Regions from separate parts of the Lysinibacillus sp. fls2-241-R2A-57 genome, predicted to be linked through region 2. Evidence: riboswitches for the same ligand, from Rfam matches in the RefSeq annotation. Region 2 holds a riboswitch; the other holds the start of a gene.

Region 1 (11,712 bases), on a different contig from region 2:
AAGAAATTGAAAGAATAAAGGATCTAGATTTACCGCAAGATTAACACATATAAAGTATGGCTAAATATTTTGTCTATTCACTTTTCACAATAAAGATAGCTACCTGATGCTTGAACAGGTAGCTTTTTTATTGTTTCTTTTTATTTTCAGTTACAATTTTTAAAGAAATTACATTCCCTATAATAGGTGGCAATGATTCAAATAAAAAACCATCATATTCAATAATTAGTTTATCTCCTAAATGAATTTGATTGTAGATAGATTCGTCCACCGGAACCCACATCATCGTGTCATCTTTAGTGGCTAATTCATTTATCGTATCAGCGTCTAAATTCTCCTGTTTTTCTGGTGAATTTTCGCTAATTAAAATTTGTAACCCTTTATTATCTTGTTTTGTTAAGACAAATCCTTCTACTAATCTAATGGCTGTATTATTGTTGTTGATATTATTAAACAACATTAATAATACAATCAAGATAGCCGTCAACAATAGGGAAATAGAAATAGCAATTTTATTTTTAATAAAACTCCCTCCTGATTTAAAATCAATATATTTATTATATCGTTAATTGGGAATAAAAAGCCCTGAATAGCTTCACTTTCTTTCAAGTGACACTATCCAGGACAATTCATCTTAACGTATTGGTTTCTTTCTTTTCATTTTATAAATTATCATTAGTATGATAAACCAAATTGGTGTTAACAGTAATGCCGTGCGTGTTTCCTCTGAAATGAACATCACTACTAATAGAAATACGAAAAAGGCAAGTACTAAATAGTTCACGAACGGAGTAAAAGGTGCTTTGAAAATCGATGCTTCATGAAGCACACGATTTTTACGTTTATAAATAATATGAGAAATTAATATAATACTCCACACCCAAATAAAGCAAATAGCACTTATCGTTGTAACAACACTAAAGGCGGTTTCAGGCATTAGTTTACTTAGTAATGCTCCTGCTGATACAACTATTGCTGAAATAACAAGTGCGTTACTTGGTACACTGTTTTTATTGAGCTTGGCAAATGATGGCGAAGCTTGCTTATTGTTTCCGAGATTATAAAGCATTCGGCTTGTAGAGAATAAACCACTATTACCCGCTGAAGCAGCAGATGTGAGAACGACAAAATTAATGATCCCTGCAGCAATTGGGATGCCAGCTAGCGTAAACACTTGTACAAATGGACTGCTTGAGGCAGACATTTCATACCAAGGATTAATGCATAAAATAACAAATAATGCTCCTACGTAAAATAATAAAATACGTAATGGAATTTTATTAATGGCAGAAGGAATATTTTTTTGAGGATCTGTCGTTTCTGCAGCAGAAACACCTACTAATTCGACACCAACAAATGCGAAAACAACCATTTGGAAGGCCATTAGGAAGCCGTATAGACCATTCGGGAAAATTCCGCCATGTGCCCAAAGATTTTCAACTGAAACTGTGCCAGAACTTGTTTGAAAGCCTGTAAATAACATGATTAGTCCAATAACGATCAGCGCAACAATTGTGATGACCTTTATAAGGGCAAACCAAAATTCTAGCTCACCGAATAGTTTTACAGTTAATAAATTCAATATTAATAACAGTACTAAACAACCGATTGCCGGTACCCATTGAGGTATATCAAACCAATATTGTGCATAAACACCGACAGCAATAATATCTGCCATAGCGGTCATGATCCAGCAGAACCAGTATGTCCAGCCAGTGACGTAACCTGCCCAAGGACCTATGTATTCTGATGCAAAATCAGTAAATGATGTATAGCCTGCATTCGATAATAATAGTTCACCTAATGCGCGCATCACAAAAAATAGGGCAGTTCCGACGATTAAATAGGCTAAGATGATGGAAGGTCCTGCTAAAGCAATCGCTTTACCTGAACCTAAAAATAAACCGGTACCGATTGTTCCGCCAATAGCAATGAGCTGCACATGACGATTTTTTAATTCACGTTTTAATTGATGTTGTTCCACGTTAATCCTCCTCAAAGATGCATAAAAATTATGACTGGAAAATAAAAAGAGACTAGTATTGACACTAGTCTCGTAAACGTCAGAATAACAAATACCAATTGCGAATGTTGGATGTGAAAAAATAAACATTCATGTGGTATAGCTTTCATGATGAAAGTTGATATTACTCCTCTGTCCTTTTGCCTGAGATAGTGAACCCTTCGGCGACGCAAAATGCGTTCTCTCCAGAACTGCTCCTGCTATAGTGTGATCCATAGCATTCATAGCTTGTATTGTATTGTCTTGATGACATTATTTTAAGATATTATACATCCTATCAGTGCTTACATAATTATTCAAGGTTAAATTTTAGCTATTTTCTGAAAAAAAGAAGATTAAGGTTTGTCTAGCTAAATAGTTAACGAAAAATAGTATTTTTAGACATATGTTAATATGGGCCCTTCACCATAACGTGTGGTTGATTTCTTTGATAGAAAGAGCTTGTTTTTCGATAAAAGCCCAAAAAGTTTCGATAAAATGAGATTTTGTTTCGATAAAAGTTCAAATAGTTTCGATAAAGAGCGATTTTGTTTCGATAAATCCTCAAAGTAATCTGTGGATTATGTTTAATATTTAGTATAAAGTGAGGCTGTCACCATGACGTAAGGTTGATTTTCGTTCTGGCTGAATGTTTTCCTCACTTTGTCCAGCCGCTTCATAGACTAAAGAATCCCCAATGAAAACGAGCAGAATATTGCCTCGCGTGGCTTTTCCTTATTTTGTCCAATGCACGATTTAGCATGAAAAAACTTGTTAGACGTTGCACAATAAATATAATATAGTAGAAACTCAGAATTTTTTGCGAAAAAAGAAACCATCTCATAGTCATTTGAGATGGTTCTTTTTTGTGTAAAACAAAGCGATATAGGTAAATATATATAAATTTACTTAGTTTCAAAGAGTGAATTTATTTATATAAGTCGCTAATGTCTTATCTATTTTGTTTCATTATTGTTTTTTGGACTTTATTTTACCTGTCCAAGTACGGAAGCCGCCTTGAAGTTGGTGAATTTGGTTGTAGCCACGCTTTTTAAGATATAAAGCAGCTCGTGAGCTACGGCCTGTATTTTGACAGTATAAATATACTGGTAAATCTGGGCGAATTTCTTTGTAACGTTGACGTAGTGCAGTTGAAGGAACATTACGTGCACCAAGAATGTGACCAGCTTCAAATTCTTTTTGCTCACGTACGTCGATAAGTTGTGCTTTACGATAGCCTTCAATAAATTGTTCTTGTGTTAGGTTAGTTACGGCTTTTTTGAGTCGCATAGAATTAATGCCGATATATGCAATTACGACTACTAACATTATACCGAGTGTGATAAGTATGTCCAAAATTTTCTTACCCCTTTCTATCTTCTTTATTATTATAAAAGATGCGCTAGCGATAGTCCAATGAGTTTGATAAAATTAATTAGATTGTGGCTAGAATTAATCTATTGGATGTTATTAGTGAAAGGTCACAAAATCATTCCACTACATTTTTGGAGTGGATGATTACTTCATTAAAGGATAAAACTAAACGTAAAGTGTTAAAATTTTGATATTTGTACACTTTCACAAAAGTTATATTTAACTTATTTCAGCGGGTGTCCAAAATCCGCTAAAACAAGTTAAAGCCTCTGGTGGATATCACGAATTCGGAAAGGAGTTCTTTGTGCAAGCACAAAGCTGAATCCGGACCCGATGCATAATTGATTATTTGTAGGAGATGAATATATGACAACTTGGTATTTTCTAAATTCAGGGAAATGTAGTCCTTCTTTTAATATGGCATTAGATGAAGCATTACTTGATTGGCACAGTGAAGGTTTAATTCCACCGGTTATTCGTTTTTATGAGTGGGAGCCAGCAACTCTTTCGATTGGCTATTTTCAACAAGCAAAAAGAGACATCAATCTAGAAGCGGTGCGAGAACAAGGGCTAGGCTTTGTGCGTCGTCCAACAGGTGGTAGAGCCGTTTTACATGAACATGAATTGACATATAGTGTCATTGTTTCAGAAAGCTATCCAGATATGCCTGAATCAGTGACAGAGGCGTATAGAGTGTTAAGTGAAGGGATATTGCAAGGTTTTCATAATTTAGGTATGGATGCTTATTTTAGTGTGCCTAATACAGAAGAACAAAGAGCGGACTTAAAGAAACCTAAAAGTGCAGTTTGCTTTGATGCGCCAAGCTGGTATGAACTTGTCGTAGAAGGTAAAAAAGTAGCGGGTAGTGCACAAACTCGTCAAAAAGGTGTTATTTTACAGCACGGAGCTATTTTACTTGATTTAGATCAAGAAAAATTATTATCTGTCTTCAATTTTTCAAGTGAAGAGGCGAAGGCACGTATGCGTAGAAAGATGCCAGAGAAAGCGGTTGCTATCAATAATCTTGTTAAAGAACCAGTGACTATTGAACAATGTGTGACTGCTTTTAGAGATGGTTTTGCAAAATCGTTGCAAATTGATTTAAAACCATTTACACTTTCTGAGGAGCAATTAGAATATGTGCATGCACTTGAAGAGAAAAAATATGCATGTGATGATTGGAACTTCAAAAAATAAAAAATGGTATAAGAAAAATATTTTTTTTATCGTTCAAACCTTGTGAGGACGAGCATTACGGATTCTATTCGAAATTGCAAGAGTTGAATTAAAAAACTATATATAGTATCTTTTTTAGAAAGTATTACACAATATGTAGTGTTTCGCGACACATGATATTGTGTATTTATTATGTAATGCAGAAAAAAGGGAGGCAAAACGATGGTACTCACAAATCATCAACCCGAAGTAAACAAATTTGAACAGTTAAACAAAGATATTGAACAATTTTCACAGGTTCATCCTGTAACACCTGATATGCATATTACGCATAAAGGTGTATCAAGACTGGTGATGATCGATCGCTACTCGTTTAAGGATACGGAGAAGAAAACGTTAAAAGCCGGTGATTTCGTCGTATTAACAGTGAAGGCAGATCCAAAATTCCCTGCGCGTGGTTTAGGGACAATCCAAAAGCTTGACATGTCTACAAAAACAGCAGATATTTTGATTGAGGAAGATTATCGTAGTGTTTTGGATGATCCGAAAGAGCAAGAAACGGGTGTGATTACGCGTTCGATTGACGTGCTAGAAAAGCCTCTTGAAATTTTTTATGAACAAATTGCAAAACGAAATGCAACAGGGCTTGCTGCTGTTGAAAAAACACCAGAGAAACGCCAAGAATGGTTTGAGAAGTTTTATGAGCAGCTAGTATCATTGAAATTCATTCCAGCTGGACGAGTTATTTACGGAGCTGGTTCTGAAACAGATGTAACTTTCTTCAACTGTTACGTAATGCCATTTGTAGCAGATTCACGTGAAGGAATAAGTGATCACCGTAAGCAAGTAATGGAAATTATGAGCCGCGGTGGTGGTGTAGGGACAAATGGTTCAACATTGCGTCCACGTAACACTTTAGCACGTGGAGTGAATGGTAAATCATCTGGTTCTGTATCATGGTTAGATGATATTGCGAAGCTGACTCATCTTGTCGAACAAGGTGGATCCCGTTAACCGAAAACGGCGGGATTAAAATCTCGTGAATTGCTGGAACACCCTTAGAGCTTTTCTTGCTACAACGTAAACTGTGAAGTTAGGCGTGAATGCTTGAAAAAAGAAAAGATTGGGCAATCAGCAGCGAAGCATCTATGGAAACGTAGTTGAACGTTCAACGACTATTGAACCTTCCTAAACTTTGGACCACATCGGAGGTGGGAGCATGGAAGAAGTAAATCGTAATGTACAGAGACGTCCTTACGAGGCGCGAGACAAAGAACGATTGATTAAAAGAATTATTGAGTTGCATGAAAATGGAATGAGCCAAGTTGATATTGCAAAAACACTTAACATAGGTAGAGGAACAATCTTTAGATGGAATAAAGAGCTAGAGCTTTTTAAAGCGAGAGAGCCTGGTCAAGCGGGAAAGCTGAAAAATAAGAAGTATCATTATGATGAAAACTACTTTAAAAATATCGATTCAGCAAATAAGGCGTATTTAGTAGGTTATATTACAGGTGATGGTACTATATATGACCGTGGTAAATCGAAACGTCTTGTTTTATCACTTGCTGAGCAGGACCGGCAATTGCTTGAAGATATCGCAAAAGAATTGTCTATGCAAGAAGCGATTAAATTCCGTCCACGCGGTGCACCAAATGAACAAAACAAATACTCTTTAATCATTAATTCAACAGAAATGTGCAATGATTTAATGAGGTTGGGAATTAAACCTCGAAAAACAGGCTTTGAAAGTTGGATTGATTTTAAAAATGAGGATTTGCAATGGACCTATTTAAGAGGTTTTTTTGATGCAGATGGTCATTTCTCCAAGCGTGGGAGAATAGGTTTTACGGGTAATCGCCAAATGCTTTTATCTTTGCTTCGATTTTTGCATAATCAACAACTAGCTTTAACAGTCCATAAAGTTTACCCAAAACAAGGATGCGTTGACTTATGCATTAATCGAAAAGATGATGTGTTAAAGATTGTTAGTAAGTTATACGAACATGGTTCCATACGACTCAATAGAAAATATGAAAAAATCAAATCCTTCTTTGATGATATAGTCTGATCTTATGTGAAAGCATAAGAATGTGGCAGAAATGACCACATCGGAAAAGTATTTCAAAATACTTTTTTGTAACAAAAAGCGTGGGGCACAAATGATTATGCTGGCAGATTGGCATCCTGATATCGTGGAATTTATTATTTCGAAAATGCAAAATCCACGTATTTTGCGATACCTAATCGAAAATACAACAGATGAATCAATTATTCGTCTAGCAAAAGAAAAGTTAAACTTTAAGCCTCTTTCATCTCAAGAGGAAGCTATGTATCAAGGTATTGTTAACTATAAAAGTATCGAAGGCTTAGGCGGTTTTGATACGGCAATTATTCGTGAAGCGGAAAACAAACTACGTGATGGTGGTACTTACACTGTTCACAATCCAGAGTTTTTAACTGGTGCCAATATTTCTGTAACATTAACAAAAGAATTTATGGAAGCAGTTGAAAATGACGCTGAATTCGAGCTTCGTTTCCCAGCTGTTGAAGAATATACAAAAGAAGAAATGACTATTTACAACAGTGAGTGGCATAAAGTTGGCGATGTGCGCGAATGGGAGAAAATGGGCTATAAAGTACGCACATACCGCACGATTAAAGCGAAGGAATTATGGAATTTAATCAACGTTTGTGCAACGTACTCTGCAGAGCCAGGTATTTTCTTCATCGACAACGCTAATGACATGACAAACGCAAAAGCTTATGGTCAAAGTGTTGTAGCGACAAATCCATGTGGGGAACAACCACTTGCACCATATTCTGTGTGTAACTTAGCAGCTGTGAATTTAGCACAGTTTGCAAATAAAGAAAATCAAACAGTTGATTACGAAGCACTACGTGAAACAGTTCGTGTTGGTGTTCGTATGCAAGATAATGTTATTGATGCTACACCATACTTCTTAGAAGAAAACCGTGTACAAGCTCTTGGTGAGCGTCGTGTTGGCTTAGGCGTAATGGGTCTAGCAGATTTACTTATTTATTGTGAGAAAGAATATGGTTCTGAAGCAGGTAATGAGTTAGTTGATGAAATCTTTAAAACGATTGCTGAGACTGCGTATGAGGCTTCAACAGAGCTTGGAAAAGAGCGTGGCAGCTTCCCGTTCCTAGTGGGAGCAACAGAGGAAGAGACTGCACGTTTACGTAAAGCATTTACTGAAACAGGCTTTATGCAAAAAATGCCTGCTCACATTAAGGAGCAAATTTTAGCAACAGGTATCCGTAACTCGCATTTACTGACAGTAGCTCCAACTGGTTCTACAGGTACGATGGTCGGCGTAGCAACTGGTCTTGAGCCATATTTCTCATTCACATATTACCGTTCTGGTCGATTAGGTAAATTCATTGAAGTAAAAGCAGAAATCGTTCAAGAATTTTTAGAACGTCATCCGGAAGTAAATGAAAATGACCTTCCTGAATGGTTCGTTACAGCGATGGAGTTAAAACCAGAGGCACACGCGGATGTACAATGTATCATCCAAAAATGGATCGATTCATCCATTTCAAAAACTGTAAATGCACCAAAAGGTTATACAGTACAACAAGTTGAAAAAGTGTACGAGCGCTTATATAACGGTGGCGCTAAAGGTGGTACGGTTTATGTAGATGGTAGCCGTGATTCACAAGTACTTACATTGAAAGCTGAAGAAAATGATATGGATCAACTATCATTTGAAGAAGAATTAGTAGAAGAGCCAACAAAACGTCCTGTTGTGTTAGTAGATACGATTCAAGCTTTAGAATCGACAACAGTAATAGGTTCAGATGTAGGTAATACTTGCCCAGTATGCCGTAAAGGAACTGTTGAAGAAATTGGTGGCTGTAATACATGTACAAACTGTGCTGCGCAGTTAAAATGTGGCCTATAAAATAATGAAAATGTGTCTATCTCGTCATAAAGACGGATAGGCACTTTTTTAATTTCCAAACCACTTATCCCATGTAAACGACCAGTCGTCCAAAATCCATTTACATAATTAGTTGAAAATTTTATAGTGAAGTCGAATGAAAGGACTGTGATGATATGAAGGTAGAATTGTCGATTGACCCGACATGCAAAGAGCCAAAAGTGATTATTCACACAGATAAGATGACCGATGAAATAGAGTATCTCATGCAGAGTATCGTTTCCTCTGATCTCAATACATTATCGGTTTTCTCAGATAGAGGTGTCGAGTTTATTAACTGTGGGGACATTGTGCGCATTTATACGGAACAAAAGAAGGTTTTCGTTCAAACGGTGGTTGGTATTTACACGGTACGACTTCGCTTGTATGAGCTTGAAGAAAAGCTAAATACACAGATGTTTGTACGTATTTCAAATGCCGAAATTGTTAATCGCAACATGATTAAACATATGGATATTAGCAGAACAGGGACAATCGGTGTTGAGCTTAAAGGTGGGATTAAAACATACGCGTCAAGGCGTTATGTAGCAAAAATTAAGAAGCAATTAGGGATATGAGGTGAAAGATGTGCGAAAAGACTTATTAATTCGGATTTTAGGTGGATTTATCATTGGTGCGATACTTGGACAAGTTGTGCAATTTTTTATCTCGCTTGGGATAGCACAAGAAAGCTACGTTTGGGTAGTCCCTGAATTTCGAGCGTTATTTACAAGTGAATCAATCGCAATTATGACTCAAGTGTTGTTGACTGGTTTGATCGGGCTCACATTTGCCTTAGCTGCACTATTTTTTGAAATTGCTAGATGGGGTATGTTGAAGCAATATATTGTGCACTTTTTTGTAACGGCCATTATATGGATACCAATTGTCATGATTTTATGGATGCCGAAAACGATGACCAATATTATTTCTGTACTCGCAAGTTTCTTTGGAACGTATGTCGTGACATGGTTATTGCAATATAAGCTTTCAAAGCGCGATATTGAGCAGATTAATGCCATGCTAATAGAGAGAGGTGACTTTCATGACAATTGAAATAAAGGGCTTAACGAAGCGTTATAAGGAAATTGTGGTAGTGGATCAGTTATCTTTAAGTATAAAAAAGGGGGAGTTTTTTGCACTTCTCGGTCAAAATGCAGCTGGCAAGACGACCACGATTAAAATGCTTTGTGGACTTTTAACACCAACAGATGGAGATGCCATTTTGGATGGGGAAAGTATTGTTCATCACCAGGTCGCTGCTAAAAAGAAAATAAATATTTCTCCGCAGGAAACGGCTGTTGCACCTAATTTAACCGTATTAGAAAATTTGCTATTTATGGGTCAGATTTATGGTTGCTCAAAAACAGAGGCAAAAGAACGAGCGAATGCACAGATGATTTTGTTTGGCTTGACTCCTCGACAGTCTAATAAAGCAAAAACGTTATCAGGCGGTTATATGCGTCGATTAAGTGTTGCGATGGCTATGATGTCTAATCCTAAAATACTTTTTCTAGATGAACCAACATTAGGAATGGATGTACGTGCACGTCGTGATTTATGGAAAATACTGAGCCAGTTAAAAAGTGAGGTAACGATTGTTTTAACAACTCACTATTTAGAAGAGGTAGAGATGCTTGCAGATCGTGTAGCTATAATGCATCGAGGGAAATTACGTGCTCTTGGTACAATCCAGCAATTAATGCATGAAACAAAAAAACAGTCTTTAGAAGAAGTGTTTTTAGAGCTTACAGAGGAGGAGTCACTTTGAAGGCAAGTGTATTTGCGACAAGAAATCATAAGGAAATAATACGTGATCCACTAACACTAATTTTTGGCATGGGCTTACCAATTCTAATGATGGGCTTATTTTCAGTCATGCAAAAAAATATGCCGTTTGCATTATTTGAAATTAGTAATCTAACACCCGGTGTTATTGTTTTTAGTTTTTCGTTTCTTACTCTTTTTTCTGGAATGTTACTAGGTAAGGATAAAAGCACATCCTTTTTAATGCGAATTTTTGCTTCTCCTATGTCAGCGGGTAATTATATTGTAGGTTATGTCCTACCGTTGCTACCAATTGCATTATTACAAATTATTTTTTGTTTGTTTACCGCTCTATTTTTAGGTTTGTCATTCAATATATCTGTCCTAATAATGGTAGGCGTACTTATTATAATTTCTTTATTGTATATAGGGGTAGGTTTATTATTTGGAACAATTTTTACAGATAAGCAGGTAGGGGGCATCTTTGCGATATTTGTTAACTTGTCAACATGGTTTAGCGGTACGTGGTTTGAGCCTGACATGGTAGGTGGTACTTTTCAATCTATTGCACAATTTTTGCCGTTTGTCCATGCTGTTCATGCAGCGCGTGCAGCACTAAGTAGAGCTTATTCTGATGTTTTCATACCACTCTCTATCGTTTTAGGTTATACGACTGTTATTTTTGTTATTGCCACCTTTTTATTTCAACGAAAGATGCGAGGCCAGTATTGAAATTAGCCATATCCATATTTAATGTGGCATGGCATCATAAATATATTCACAAGAAAGAGGAATAAATGTGATGAAACAGCAAATAATATTTGTACACTCATTAAAAAATCCTCTTTCTAAACTTAAAAAGGGACAGGTCCAAACAGATGATACATCAGTTGGACTTGTCCCTTTACTTCTTTTCGATTTTGGTCGCGGCATAATTGTTAATCATGATTCAAAGTAGCTGCGATTTCTGGTTGTTGCTCAACTTGGAGCAGCATATTGAAAGATGCGATGGCTACTTCCACTTGGTCATCTTTCGGTTCACGTGTTGTCAGTAATTGTAGCCATAAACCTGGATAGCCAAGGAATCGTAACACAGGGATATTACGACACGCATTTGTCGCTTGAAGTACTTCAAAAGATACACCAAGAACAACTGGGATTAATAAAATACGGTCCAAAAGACGTAACCATAGTGGATCAGTTGGCACGAAGAAATATAAAAACATGCCGACAAAGACAGTGAACAGCATAAAACTACTACCGCATCGATAGTGTAAGCGTGATTGTGCTTGTACATTTTTCACGGTTATTTCCATTCCTGCCTCATAGCAATTTATAACCTTATGTTCTGCACCATGATATTGGAATACTCGTTTAATAATAGGTGTTAAAGATATAAAATATAAATAGGTTAGTAATAAAAGTAGCTTAATACCACTCTCAAGT
Region 2 (11,712 bases):
TATGGAGTATGCCTTTTTTATGCAAATAACGCAAAGCATTCATTAAAGGAAGAAATATATCCGAATATACATGATCTCTTTCATGAATTTGATACCTATTTAAATACTGATCTAACAACATCCCTTCATAATATTCCATAACGATATAAATCGATTCATTTTCCTCAAAATGTTCGATATATTTGACGATATTGCGATGATCTATTTGCTGCATAATGAAGGCTTCATTTAGAAAAATCTCTTTTAAATCTTTAAATTTCTGCTTCGTTGAAGGTATGCGGTTAACTACAGTTTTATTATCTAAATCCCGTAAAGCGATATCGTCTGGAAAAAACTCTTTAATAATTACCTTGTCCCCATCATTGTTATTTTCCGCAATATAGACGATGGATAATTTACTAGCAGCAATAACTTTTTGAATTTTATATGTATCGTTCAAAACACTTTTTGTTGGTAAACTCAACTCAACTTGAATCGTTTGCATCTTAATCTACCATCCCTTTCATAACATCTCCTCGCAAATCATGTACAATTAGTGACAAAATAAGTAAAAATATTTGTTATTATTTTGGCTCATCACCATAACGTGTGGTTGATTTCCGCTGCGACTGGGCGCTTTGTTGCTGACGCTTCGCTTTCGCACAGAAAACATTTGTAGTTACCGCTTTGCTTTCGCTACTGAAAACATTTGTTGTTGCTGTCGCTACGCTTTTGCACAGAGCAAAGCTTCCTGGGGGCGTCTAGTCGGAACGAAGATCAACTAATATACAGCGCATATATTTAAAAAAATGTCATCCACAACTTTTGATGATGAGCCATTATTTTATTTACATACAATTTATGTAATTGTATCAATATATACCTTTATATTAAATAGTGATCTTTTTATGGTTCTACGTTTAGATGCCGGGGGATACAGAATTTGAGCATTCTGAAAGAATCTGGCAACTTCTTCTCTTTATGAATGTTTGATCTTTTTTCTAAGAAAAAAATCTTTAATTTCAATTGAAATCTAACAAATAGGTGCTTTTTGTATTTTTTATTTTTCAACTAAAAACTCAAATTTTAAAATATCAAGATGACTTTTATCGTTTCAGTACTATTCGAACATAACACCAAAACTAACATTTTTAAAATTCAAATAAGCATTGCAAGTATCAGAAGTATAGTAGGGTTCTATTTCATGAATTTTCTTCTTAGTAATAAACAATCCAAATCCAGAAATATCATTACAATTATTTTCAAACGTTTGGACTTCTACGTCTGTATCATCATTAGCTACAATTATCTCTACATCTTGATTTATTGACTGAATGGCTTTTTCGTGAATTTTAATCAACTTATCAATTTCTTTATAAATATTATCCTTGAGAAATTCTATACCAATGACATCAAAATCAGTTTCATAATACTTACGGCCATCAAATTTATAGCTATTTATTTCAATTTCTTCAGTATATTGTGGCATAAATAAATTATAAATTACTTCAATTTCTTGTTTCGTTATTTCTTCTTCAGATAGATAGGTATTGACTAATCTCAAAACTAAACCACTCCTGTCACTTAATTTGAAAGCTGTATTTAAGATTCCATCTAAATTAATTGTTTCATTACGAACACGTTCCTTCAATACCTACTTTATCTTTGTTTTAAATATTTTAAAATCAATACAAAAAGACTCATTCCGCCTCTTTGTTCAATTTGGAATAAGCCTTAAGAAAGTCATCATTTATTTTATTTTTGAGTGGAACAAAACTACTAATACTTTCACTTTCCTCTTTCAGATAACTTGAAAGTGATATGATGGGCAACTCATCTTTCATATACAGTAATAAATAAGTGTCCATCCTCCTCCTTGAACAGACTTACTACAATATCCCGATTTGGAAATCTGTCCTTAAAACTAAGTGACCAAAATTTTTTAAGAACTTCTCCTAAAGCCTGTATTTGCTCCTCTAAGTTCTCATCTTCATCAACATTAATATGAAAAAAATCTCTAACTTGATATAGGTTCATCATTTTTTCTATATAAACTTTATTATTTTTACACTCCGTCTTCCACCTATTAAAATTTTTTTCTGAATACTTATCCTTTAATAAGAAACATCCTTCCACTTCAAGAATTTCGGGATAAAAATATTTCGCAAACCCAAGTGCAGTTTTTATATCTGATTTCATATTTACATAGCTCCACCATGTAAAGTTCCCTTCATTCGCCTCTTTGAATAACATAAATTCGTTATTTATTTCGTCATTGAACAATAAATATCACTTCCTAATCTTTGAAAGAATGAAACAGTTCTGATTATATTAAAACTGCTTCTTTTTTCAGAGTATAATAATGGAATTTCTTGTTTGCATCTTTAGGCAATATTCCCTTCCATAACATTTTTCGCATACATGTACAATAAGTCACTAAATAAGCACAATTATTTTACCGTGAACCTAAATTAATGGCTCATCACCATAACGTGTGGTTGATTTCCGTTCCGACTGGGCGCTTTTTTAGCTGACGCTTCGCTTTCGCACAGAGCAAAGCTTCCTGAGGGCGTCCGCTGAGCCGTTGATCCCCAAATTAATATAATAGTACCAAATAATAACTTTTCTTTAAATAGTTATGCGAGGCATAGTGTCGAGCTTCCTATTACATTCCGCTAACTCCCCTAACTTTTAAACATTGCATCCGTCGCTTTCCTTTTTCTATCTGTCGCTCCTATATTTCTATCCGTCGCCGTTCCATTTAAAATCCATCTAAGATAAAAAAGACGTCCAACAAGTATTTAAATACTTATCGAACGCTTTATTTCTGTTAATTATGCTTTTTGGTAGCGAAGCACTGGTGTACGAGCAGCACGTGTTTCGTCTAGGCGAGATACGACTGTTGTATGTGGTGCTTCTTGAACGATTGATGGATTTTCTTCTGCTTCTTTTGCAATTTGAATCATCACATCGCAGAATGCATCTAAAGTTTCTTTTGATTCTGTTTCTGTTGGTTCAATCATTAACGCCTCTTCCACATTTAATGGGAAGTAAGTTGTTGGTGGATGGTAGCCAAAGTCCAACAGACGTTTTGCAATATCTAAAGTACGAACGCCAAGTTTCTTTTGACGACGACCTGATAACACAAATTCATGCTTACAATGACGGTTGTATGGTAGATCATAGAATGGCTCTAAGCGACGCATCATATAGTTTGCGTTTAGTACTGCATATTCTGTTACAGCTTTTAAGCCGTCTGGACCCATTGTACGGATATAAGTGTATGCACGTACGTTAATACCAAAGTTACCATAGTAAGGTTTAACACGTCCGATTGATTGTGGACGTTCGTAATCGAAGTGATATGTTCCTTCTTCAGTTCTTACTAAAACTGGTTTTGGAAGGAATGGAATTAAATCAGCTTTTACTCCTACTGGACCTGAACCTGGGCCACCGCCACCGTGAGGACCTGTAAATGTTTTGTGTAGATTTAAGTGTACGCAGTCAAAGCCCATATCACCAGGACGTGCTTTACTCATAACTGCGTTTAAGTTTGCACCGTCATAGTATACTTTACCGCCAACAGAGTGAATTAGCTCTGCCATTTCGATAATATTTTCTTCAAATAGACCAAGTGTATTTGGATTTGTTAGCATCAATGCAGCTGTATCAGGTCCAACTACTTTGCGTAAATCCTCAATATCTACTAAACCAGCTTCATCTGATTTAACAGTAATAGTTTCAAAGCCTGCAACTGTTGCCGATGCTGGGTTTGTACCGTGAGCAGAGTCAGGAACAATAACTTTATTACGGTGACCTTCACCATTTGCTTCATGGAATGCGCGGATCATCATTAATGCCGTCCATTCACCATGAGCACCTGCTGCAGGTTGTAATGTCACTTCATCCATACCTGTAATTTCAACTAATGAAGTTTGTAGATCGTAAAGAAGCTCCATCGCACCTTGAGTTGTTGATTCATCCTGTAATGGGTGAACATTAGCAAAGCCTGAAATGCGTGCAACGGCCTCGTTAATTTTTGGATTATATTTCATCGTACAAGAGCCAAGAGGGTAGAAACCTGAGTCTACACCGTGGTTTCGACGAGAAAGTGCTGTATAGTGGCGCATAATATCAAGCTCAGAAACCTCTGGTAATTCCGCCTCTTCAGTACGTACTAAGTTCGCCGGAAGTAAATCTGCAAGGTCAACCTCTGGTACATCAAGTGCTTCTAAACTATAGCCTACGCGACCTTCTTTGGAAATTTCAAAAATGAGTGATTGATTTTCGTTATGCATTAAGAGCCCCCATTTCTGCAACAAGTGCATCAATTTCTTCCTTCGTGCGTAATTCTGTTACTGCGATTAGCACGTGATTTTTAAGAGATTCATATGTTTGACCTAAAGGATAACCACCGATAATACCTTTTTCAATTAGGCCTTTATTAATTTCTTTCACACATTTATTTGTTTTCACAACGATTTCATTAAAGTGTGCACCTTGGAATGCTACTGTAAAGCCTGCCGCTTCAAAAGCATTTTTAGCATAGCGAGTTTTCGCAATATTTTGCGTAGCCATTTCACGAACGCCTTGTTTACCTAGAGCAGTCATTGCAACAGAAGCTGCAAGTGCAAGAAGTGCTTGGTTAGAACAAATATTAGACGTTGCTTTATCACGACGGATATGCTGTTCACGTGCTTGTAATGTTAAAACATAACCACGACGACCTTCTCCGTCCACTGTTTCACCAACAAGACGGCCTGGAACTTTACGCATAAGCTTAGTTGTTACAGCAAAGAAACCACAGTGTGGACCACCAAATGCCTCAGAAATACCGAAGACTTGTGCGTCACCTACACAAATATCAGCACCTAGCTTACCAGGTGGTGTTAAAATTCCTAGTGCAAGTGGGTTTGAAGATACGACAAATAAACTTTTTGCCTCATGTGCAATATCACCAATTACTTGTAAGTCCTCTACTTGACCAAAGAAGTTAGGGTATTGTGCGATAACAGCTGCCGTATTGTCATCGATTAGTTCTTTTAATGCTTCTACATCTGTCACACCATCTTTATGTGGAACAGTAACAATTTCAATTGATTGTCCGTATGCATATGTAGCAACGACATCGCGATACTCAGGATGAACCGCTTCAGATACTAAAATTTTCTTACGGCGTGTATGGCCAGCTGCAAGCATACCTGCCTCAGCTAATGCTGTTCCCCCATCATACATAGAAGAGTTTGCAAGATCCATACCTGTAAGCTCTGCAATCATCGTTTGGAATTCAAAAATTGCTTGTAATTCCCCTTGTGAAATTTCTGGTTGATACGGAGTGTATGCTGTGTAAAACTCTGAACGTGAAATAACATGGTCCACGATAATTGGTTTATAGTGGTTGTACACACCAGCACCTAAAAACGATGCGTTAGCATTTGTATCTTTATTTTTCGCAGCAAGTGCTGATAATTCTTTTAATAAAGCTGATTCAGATTTTGCTTCTTTAATATCATACAGACCTTTAAAACGTACTTTTTCTGGAATATCCCCAAATAACTCATCAACTGAAGATACACCAATTACGTCTAACATTTCTTGTTTATCTTGCTCCGTCATTGGTAAATAACGATGTTTCATAAATGTAGCTCCCTCTTTTCACCTATTATTTTGAACGCTTGTAAAACGGTGTTTCAACTGTTACTACCTTTAATTGCTTACCACGAATTTCGATTTCCAACTCAGTTCCGATAGTTGCGAATTGGCTGTCAATTAATGCGTTACCAACATTACGTTTTGAGGAAGGAAGCTGAGTACCTGTTGTCACTTCACCGATTTCCTTACCATCCTTAAACACTTTATAGCCATGTCGAGGAATTCCTTTATCGATCATTTCAATGCCCACAATTTTACGTGACAGCCCATTTTCTTTTTGTGCCACTAATGCCTCATGACCATTAAAGCCCTCTTTATTTAACTTCACAGCAAAGCCAATACCCGCCTCAAGAGGTGAAATTGTCGCTGATAGCTCTTGCCCGTATAATGGCAAACCTGCTTCAAAACGAAGTGTATCACGGCAGCCTAAACCTGCTGGCACAACACCTTTGTCTTTTCCAGCTTCTAAGATTTTATCCCATAAAGCTTTAATATCTTCTAGGGATCCGTATAATTCAAAACCATCTTCTCCTGTGTAACCACTACGAGAGACTAATGCTTTATGACCAGCAACTTCAACATCTGCTTGGAAACGGAAGTATTTAATGGCACTTAAATCAGTAGCTGTTAATGATTGAAGAACTTCTTCTGCTAATGGACCTTGAAGGGCAATTTGTGCATAAGCATCTGATTGGTTGTCGATCGTCACGTCATATTGATGTTGATTTTCCATCATCCAATCATAATCTTTTTCAATATTTGACGCATTTACACAAAGTAAATAATGATCATCTGCTAATTTATACGTTAATAAATCATCGACAACGCCGCCATCTTCATAGCACATTGCATTATATTGCGCTTGACCAACTGCAATTTTTGAAATATCATTTGTCAAAAGATTTTGTAAAAAATTTAGAGAATCAGGGCCAGTTACTAAAATTTCACCCATATGTGATACATCAAATAAACCTGCACGATTACGTACTGCATCATGTTCTTCTTTAATAGAAGAGAATTGTACTGGTAATTCCCATCCACCGAAGTCAATTGTTTTACCACCATACTTTGCGTATTCGTCAAATAGAGGTGTACGTTTTAATTCGTTCGCCATTCTTTTTGCCCCCTTATTGTTAGTTACATTTTTACTAGTAGTAGTTCGTCTGTTTTTCTTATATTAGTACAGTTCATGCTTCACTTACTTGTTCATCCAAATAAATAAGAGAAAATTAGGCAAAACATTCTGACATAAAAAAAGACAGACGAACCCCTTTTCGGGATTCTCTGTCCTTGCACCTGAAAGTTACACCAGACTGGCTCGCATTGTTACAATGCCAATCAGCCGGCTTTCCCCTTTGGTGGCTGTTGTATTACAGCTCTCTCCAGAGTTGCGTCTTGTACGAGTCCTTTTACCTGAGAGATTCATAACACTTTGCTACTTGCTCCTTCGGTGACGTCTACACGTGCTCTCCCCGCACAATCATCCGCCCAAGATAATCTTGGTACTATTTAGTATTCAATGAACATTAAGTTACTTATTTGTCTATATCCTAACATTAATTGCATTGAAAAGGCAAACATTTTTTATTTTATAATAAAACACGAACGTTAAAATCATTAACGTACATTATCGTTCGCCTTTTAACCTTTTAACTTGGAATACTAAATACTCAAGAATTTGGCGGATTGTTCTACCTTCAGTTAACACTTGTATATGTCCTGCCTCACGATAGAACTTTCTTCTGTAATGATACAGATTCTCAAGCTCCTCTTTTGTTGAACTTTGTACAATCGGTCTGTTTGAGTCATGCTGTATTCGTTTGTAAATATCTTCGAATGTCGCATCTAAAAAAAACACGAGTCCGCTGCGTCTCATTATTTTTCGATTTTCAACATTGACCGCAACTCCACCACCTGTTGAAATAATACAAGCTTCATCTCGGAAATTTTTCAAAAATTCTGTTTCTATTTCTCGAAAACGTGCTTCGCCGTATTTTTCAAAAATCTGTGGAATGGTCATGCCCTGCTGTCTCACTATTTCATGATCCATATCATAATATGGCATCTTTAGTAAATAGCTTAAACGTCTTCCTAACGCACTTTTCCCGCAGCCCATAAAGCCAACTAAATATATTTTTCGCATTCGAATCACCTTCTTATAACTACGATTCTACACTGTCTGACAAAATTTGTCCTAATAAATTTATCGTAGCTCGAACATTCATCTTTTCTAGCCCTTCATATGTTCGAAACTGAATTTCATAAGACGCACAATACGTAAGAACAAAAGTAGTTACAAAAAATAATAATGCAATTGCGATTAAAAAAATAGCCCCTCTGTCATTTTTCAATAACCGGTACATAGAAGGTTCGCTCCTTTTGGATACCACTTGGAAGTTCAACAGTTACTGTTAACATATTTTTTTCATATTTGAACTGGCATTTATTAATACCAATTAGCAGTGGCACATGACCACCCTTCACTTGATCGCGAATAATATTACTATAACAATCAATATTATGAGTTGCATCTGCTGCTTGGAAGGTTATTCTCTTTTGATCTTTTCGAATCGTAAATGATGAAATATCCTCTAAATACATATTCAAATCATAAACAAATAGCTCCCACTTCGATTGTTCATCAGATAGTACCGTTACTTTCATTTCTGCGAACCATAGCATAATGAAAACAACAAGATGTGCAACAAGCATAAAAACAACTAATTGAAACAATGCTTCTAATAATGTATAACCCCGCTCATTCATCGACTTCACCTGTCTGCTGGATACATTTTTTACGTAATTCTCTTGTATTTTGAAAGCTTACACATACCCCTTGTCCATCAAAAGCCCAAGTAAATTCTACATTTTCAATTATTTTAGAGCCTTCCGCTTGCTGTAAATAGTAATATTGCTTTAAACCTTCATAAGCCGTTTCAGCTGCGATGACCTCTAGCTTCTTGTTATAAAGAGTTGTTTTCATCGTGTAGCTAATTGGTATTAATGTCGTGCATAATAACATGACAATGACCACTGATAAAATCGTTTCTACAAATGAATAACCAGATTCATTCAACTCTTGATCTCCCTCGCCCTAACGTAATCACAACCTTTTTAATGCCCTGAGGTGTATTAAAATAAATAGTCCCTGGAGTCATGACGGTCCCATAGTAGTTATAGATAATCGTGTGAACCGAATTTGATTCAGGTATGAATTCTACCCCTTTCGGAAAAGGTCGTTCATATAATTCGGTATAAAAATCTTTTTTAATGATATATCTTTTGGATGAACTTTCAAACTTCATCGAAATATATTCTCTTTGATGCATACTATAAGTTTGTATATATTGAATATCTAATTGAATTTGCGTGAAAAATCGCTCAAGCTCCCTAGTTTCCGCTGCTTTTAACGAATACTTAACGACAATCACTGACAAACACATAACGATAAACAATACAATGATCATTTCAACAAACGTATAGCCACGCTCACTTTTTATAACATCCATCAGCTACCAGAACCTACTTCAGAAGATGGCTTTGCCAATCGTACCTCTCCATCATTCGTTATCTCGATCACTTTTTTATTTGGACAGGTCGTTTCATTCTTCTTCAAATAGCCTTTTTCTACTAATTCCCCAATTGTTGGATATGCCATAAAATCTACTCGATACGCCTCTACTTGCCCCTGCACCATGCTAATATACGCTTTACAGCCCTTCTCATCAATTGTGGCAAAATGTTTCGTAACGTTTGGAATTGTGATTAAAATTAATATTGAAATAATAAGCAGAACGATTAACATTTCGATCAATGTAAAGCCAGCTTGCTGCTTTAGACGTTTCATTATTATCCTCCTATACTAGTTCAATCATTTGATATATTGGTAATAATAAACTTACATACGCGGCAACTATACACACTGCAATAATAATAAAGAAGGTTGGCTGCACAAACGCAAGGATTTTATGCAATAGTTGCTCCTGCTTTTCTGTCAGTAATTCGCTATACAGTACTAGCTCTTTCCCTAAATAGCCACTTTGCTCCCCATGTTCAACAAATACGGAGAAATCCTTCTGCCAAACTTCCATCAAATTTACAGCTTGTGTGAGCGTATCACCAAAAACAACACGCTCCTTTATACATCGGGCCAAATGTTGAAGAAATGGTTGAAGTCGCTGCTCCTCTAAAATTTGTAGACTTGCCTGTAAAGAAAATCCACTTTGTAACAAACTTCCTAAATACGCAGCAAATTGTCTCGTTAAAGATATTCGTATATACATCCGAATAAATGGAGTTTTTAAGATGATTTTTAGCCGCTGAGCAATTGGTTGTCGTTTGAGATACAGCTGAAAAATCAAAATGCTACAAATTACGGCTATCCCTACAACAAATAGAGCGTCGGGAAAATGCAATAATAGCTTTGACAAAGCAATACTACTTGTTTCCTCTTTGCCGGTAGTTCGACTTGTCACCATTTTTTCTATATTAGGAAAAAATACGGTGCGAAATACTAAAAACAACAGCAACAAAAATAGAAAGAGTACCACTGGATATAAGAGTAGCTTCATTAACTTTTTCTTCGTCGCCTCACTCAAAGCCATTTGCTTAGCCACACCTTTTAACGTTTCGATCATATGCCCATTGTTTTCTGCAACTGTAATAGCCACTAAATACTGCTTTGAAATGTGCAAAGTTTCAAGAATTCCTGAAACACCGACTCCCTGCCTCAGCTTTTCATTGATTAGCTTTTGTATTTCTTCATGTGCTTCAATATGATGGGGTAATAGAATTGAAATAGCTTGCGGGAATAAATAACCTTCCTGCATTAGCACGCTTAATCGGCTAAAAAAATGGGCTTGCTCCCTAACTCGCCAAATTGTCGCCTTTTTGTAATCAAGACGAATTCTCTCAATCAATTTTCGTATTCGCATAGTTCGGACTCTCTATTAATTCTCTTTGACCTGAAAGTGTTAACTCATGTGGTAGCTCATAGCTAGTTTTTTGCGTAATTGCCTTTAAGGCCATTTGAAGATGCACATCGCTTAATATTTCAAATAATGCACGGCGTTCTTCTTTGATTATTGGCGATTGGAAAAGAGTTTGAGCAACAATACCTACAACTGTTTGACGAAGTTCTTCCACTGAAACGCCTAAGTCAATGAATCGATAAAGGCAATTGACTGAATCCTTGGCATGAATCGTCGTGACCACTAAATGACCTGTTAACGATGCCTCGATTGCGATTTTTGCCGTCTCTTTATCACGTATTTCTCCAATCATAATAACGTCAGGTGAGTGGCGCAAAATAGCCTTTAAGCCTGTAGAATATGTAACTCCTGCTCGTTCGTTCACCTGAATCTGAAGAAGATTAGCCTGATTATTTTCGACAGGGTCCTCTAATGAAATGACGTGTCTATTTAACTCTGAAGAACAATAATGGATCAGAGAATACAAAGATGTTGACTTACCAGATCCGGTTGCACCTGTGAAACATAATAGCCCTTGTCGATGTTTCACTAGTTCCATCAACATGTCTGCTGCATACTTAGAGTAAGATAGGGAAGTAAGTGGGAAAGCATGATTTTGTAAAAGCAGTCGAATAATTAGACTTTCTTTTAAAAATACTGAGGGAAGTGTAGAGACACGGAAGGCATATTGATCTTCTTCCATAGCTTTTTGGAAAGAGCCGCTTTGGGGTTTTCGCCGCTCGCTTATATCTAATGCCGCTAAAAATTTATAATAGGAAATCATTCGTTCCGCAAGATCGTACGGTAACTCACCTGCTTGGAGTAGCTTATCATATTTTCGAAAATAAATACGATATCGTACTCTTTCTGGAACTAACAATAAATCTGATGCACCGAAATGATATGCTTTTAGTAAAAGTTGCTCACATTTTTGTTCGACAATTGTTTCAAAATTCTGCATATTCGCACCCCTATTCTAGTTCATTCGAATATGACCGCTCTATTCGTTATCCCTAGTATAGATACGAATTTGCCACAAGAAAAGCCCTTTTCTTAAAATAAAAATTTACTATCAAATTTCCTTTCAAATATGTTTTTTACGATAAAACTG

Evidence for each region. A riboswitch is a leader RNA that binds a small molecule or an ion and turns the genes downstream of it on or off. The one in region 2 is predicted to bind glycine.
Region 1: it holds a riboswitch for glycine, as region 2 does, so the genes downstream of both, QRN68_RS26870 (amino acid permease) here and gcvT (glycine cleavage system aminomethyltransferase GcvT) in region 2, are expected to answer to the same signal.

The regions. Positions count from the first base shown of each region.
Region 1 is NZ_JARVRU010000229.1:7,889-19,600, reverse strand. Features, by position in the region: gene QRN68_RS26875 (DUF3221 domain-containing protein) at 128-487, opposite strand; gene QRN68_RS26870 (amino acid permease) at 635-1,984, opposite strand; glycine riboswitch at 2,146-2,222, opposite strand; gene QRN68_RS26865 (rhodanese-like domain-containing protein) at 2,972-3,358, opposite strand; gene QRN68_RS26860 (lipoate--protein ligase family protein) at 3,743-4,573, shown strand; partial or broken gene QRN68_RS26855 (ribonucleotide reductase N-terminal alpha domain-containing protein) at 4,775-5,563, shown strand; gene QRN68_RS26850 (LAGLIDADG family homing endonuclease) at 5,772-6,623, shown strand; partial or broken gene QRN68_RS26845 (vitamin B12-dependent ribonucleotide reductase) at 6,700-8,481, shown strand; gene QRN68_RS26840 (LytTR family DNA-binding domain-containing protein) at 8,637-9,077, shown strand; gene QRN68_RS26835 (DUF3021 domain-containing protein) at 9,088-9,555, shown strand; gene QRN68_RS26830 (ABC transporter ATP-binding protein) at 9,545-10,270, shown strand; gene QRN68_RS26825 (ABC transporter permease) at 10,267-10,998, shown strand; gene QRN68_RS26820 (DUF1385 domain-containing protein) at 11,205-11,712, opposite strand, start outside.
Region 2 is NZ_JARVRU010000101.1:4,593-16,304, reverse strand. Features, by position in the region: gene QRN68_RS16870 (serine/threonine protein kinase) at 1-484, opposite strand, end outside; gene QRN68_RS16865 (hypothetical protein) at 1,100-1,630, opposite strand; gene QRN68_RS16860 (hypothetical protein) at 1,813-2,178, opposite strand; gene gcvPB (aminomethyl-transferring glycine dehydrogenase subunit GcvPB) at 2,814-4,277, opposite strand; gene gcvPA (aminomethyl-transferring glycine dehydrogenase subunit GcvPA) at 4,270-5,616, opposite strand; gene gcvT (glycine cleavage system aminomethyltransferase GcvT) at 5,642-6,745, opposite strand; glycine riboswitch at 7,023-7,115, opposite strand; gene QRN68_RS16840 (shikimate kinase) at 7,259-7,774, opposite strand; gene QRN68_RS16835 (hypothetical protein) at 7,794-7,994, opposite strand; gene comGF (competence type IV pilus minor pilin ComGF) at 7,972-8,397, opposite strand; gene QRN68_RS16825 (hypothetical protein) at 8,390-8,707, opposite strand; gene comGD (competence type IV pilus minor pilin ComGD) at 8,700-9,140, opposite strand; gene comGC (competence type IV pilus major pilin ComGC) at 9,140-9,478, opposite strand; gene comGB (competence type IV pilus assembly protein ComGB) at 9,489-10,565, opposite strand; gene comGA (competence type IV pilus ATPase ComGA) at 10,543-11,562, opposite strand.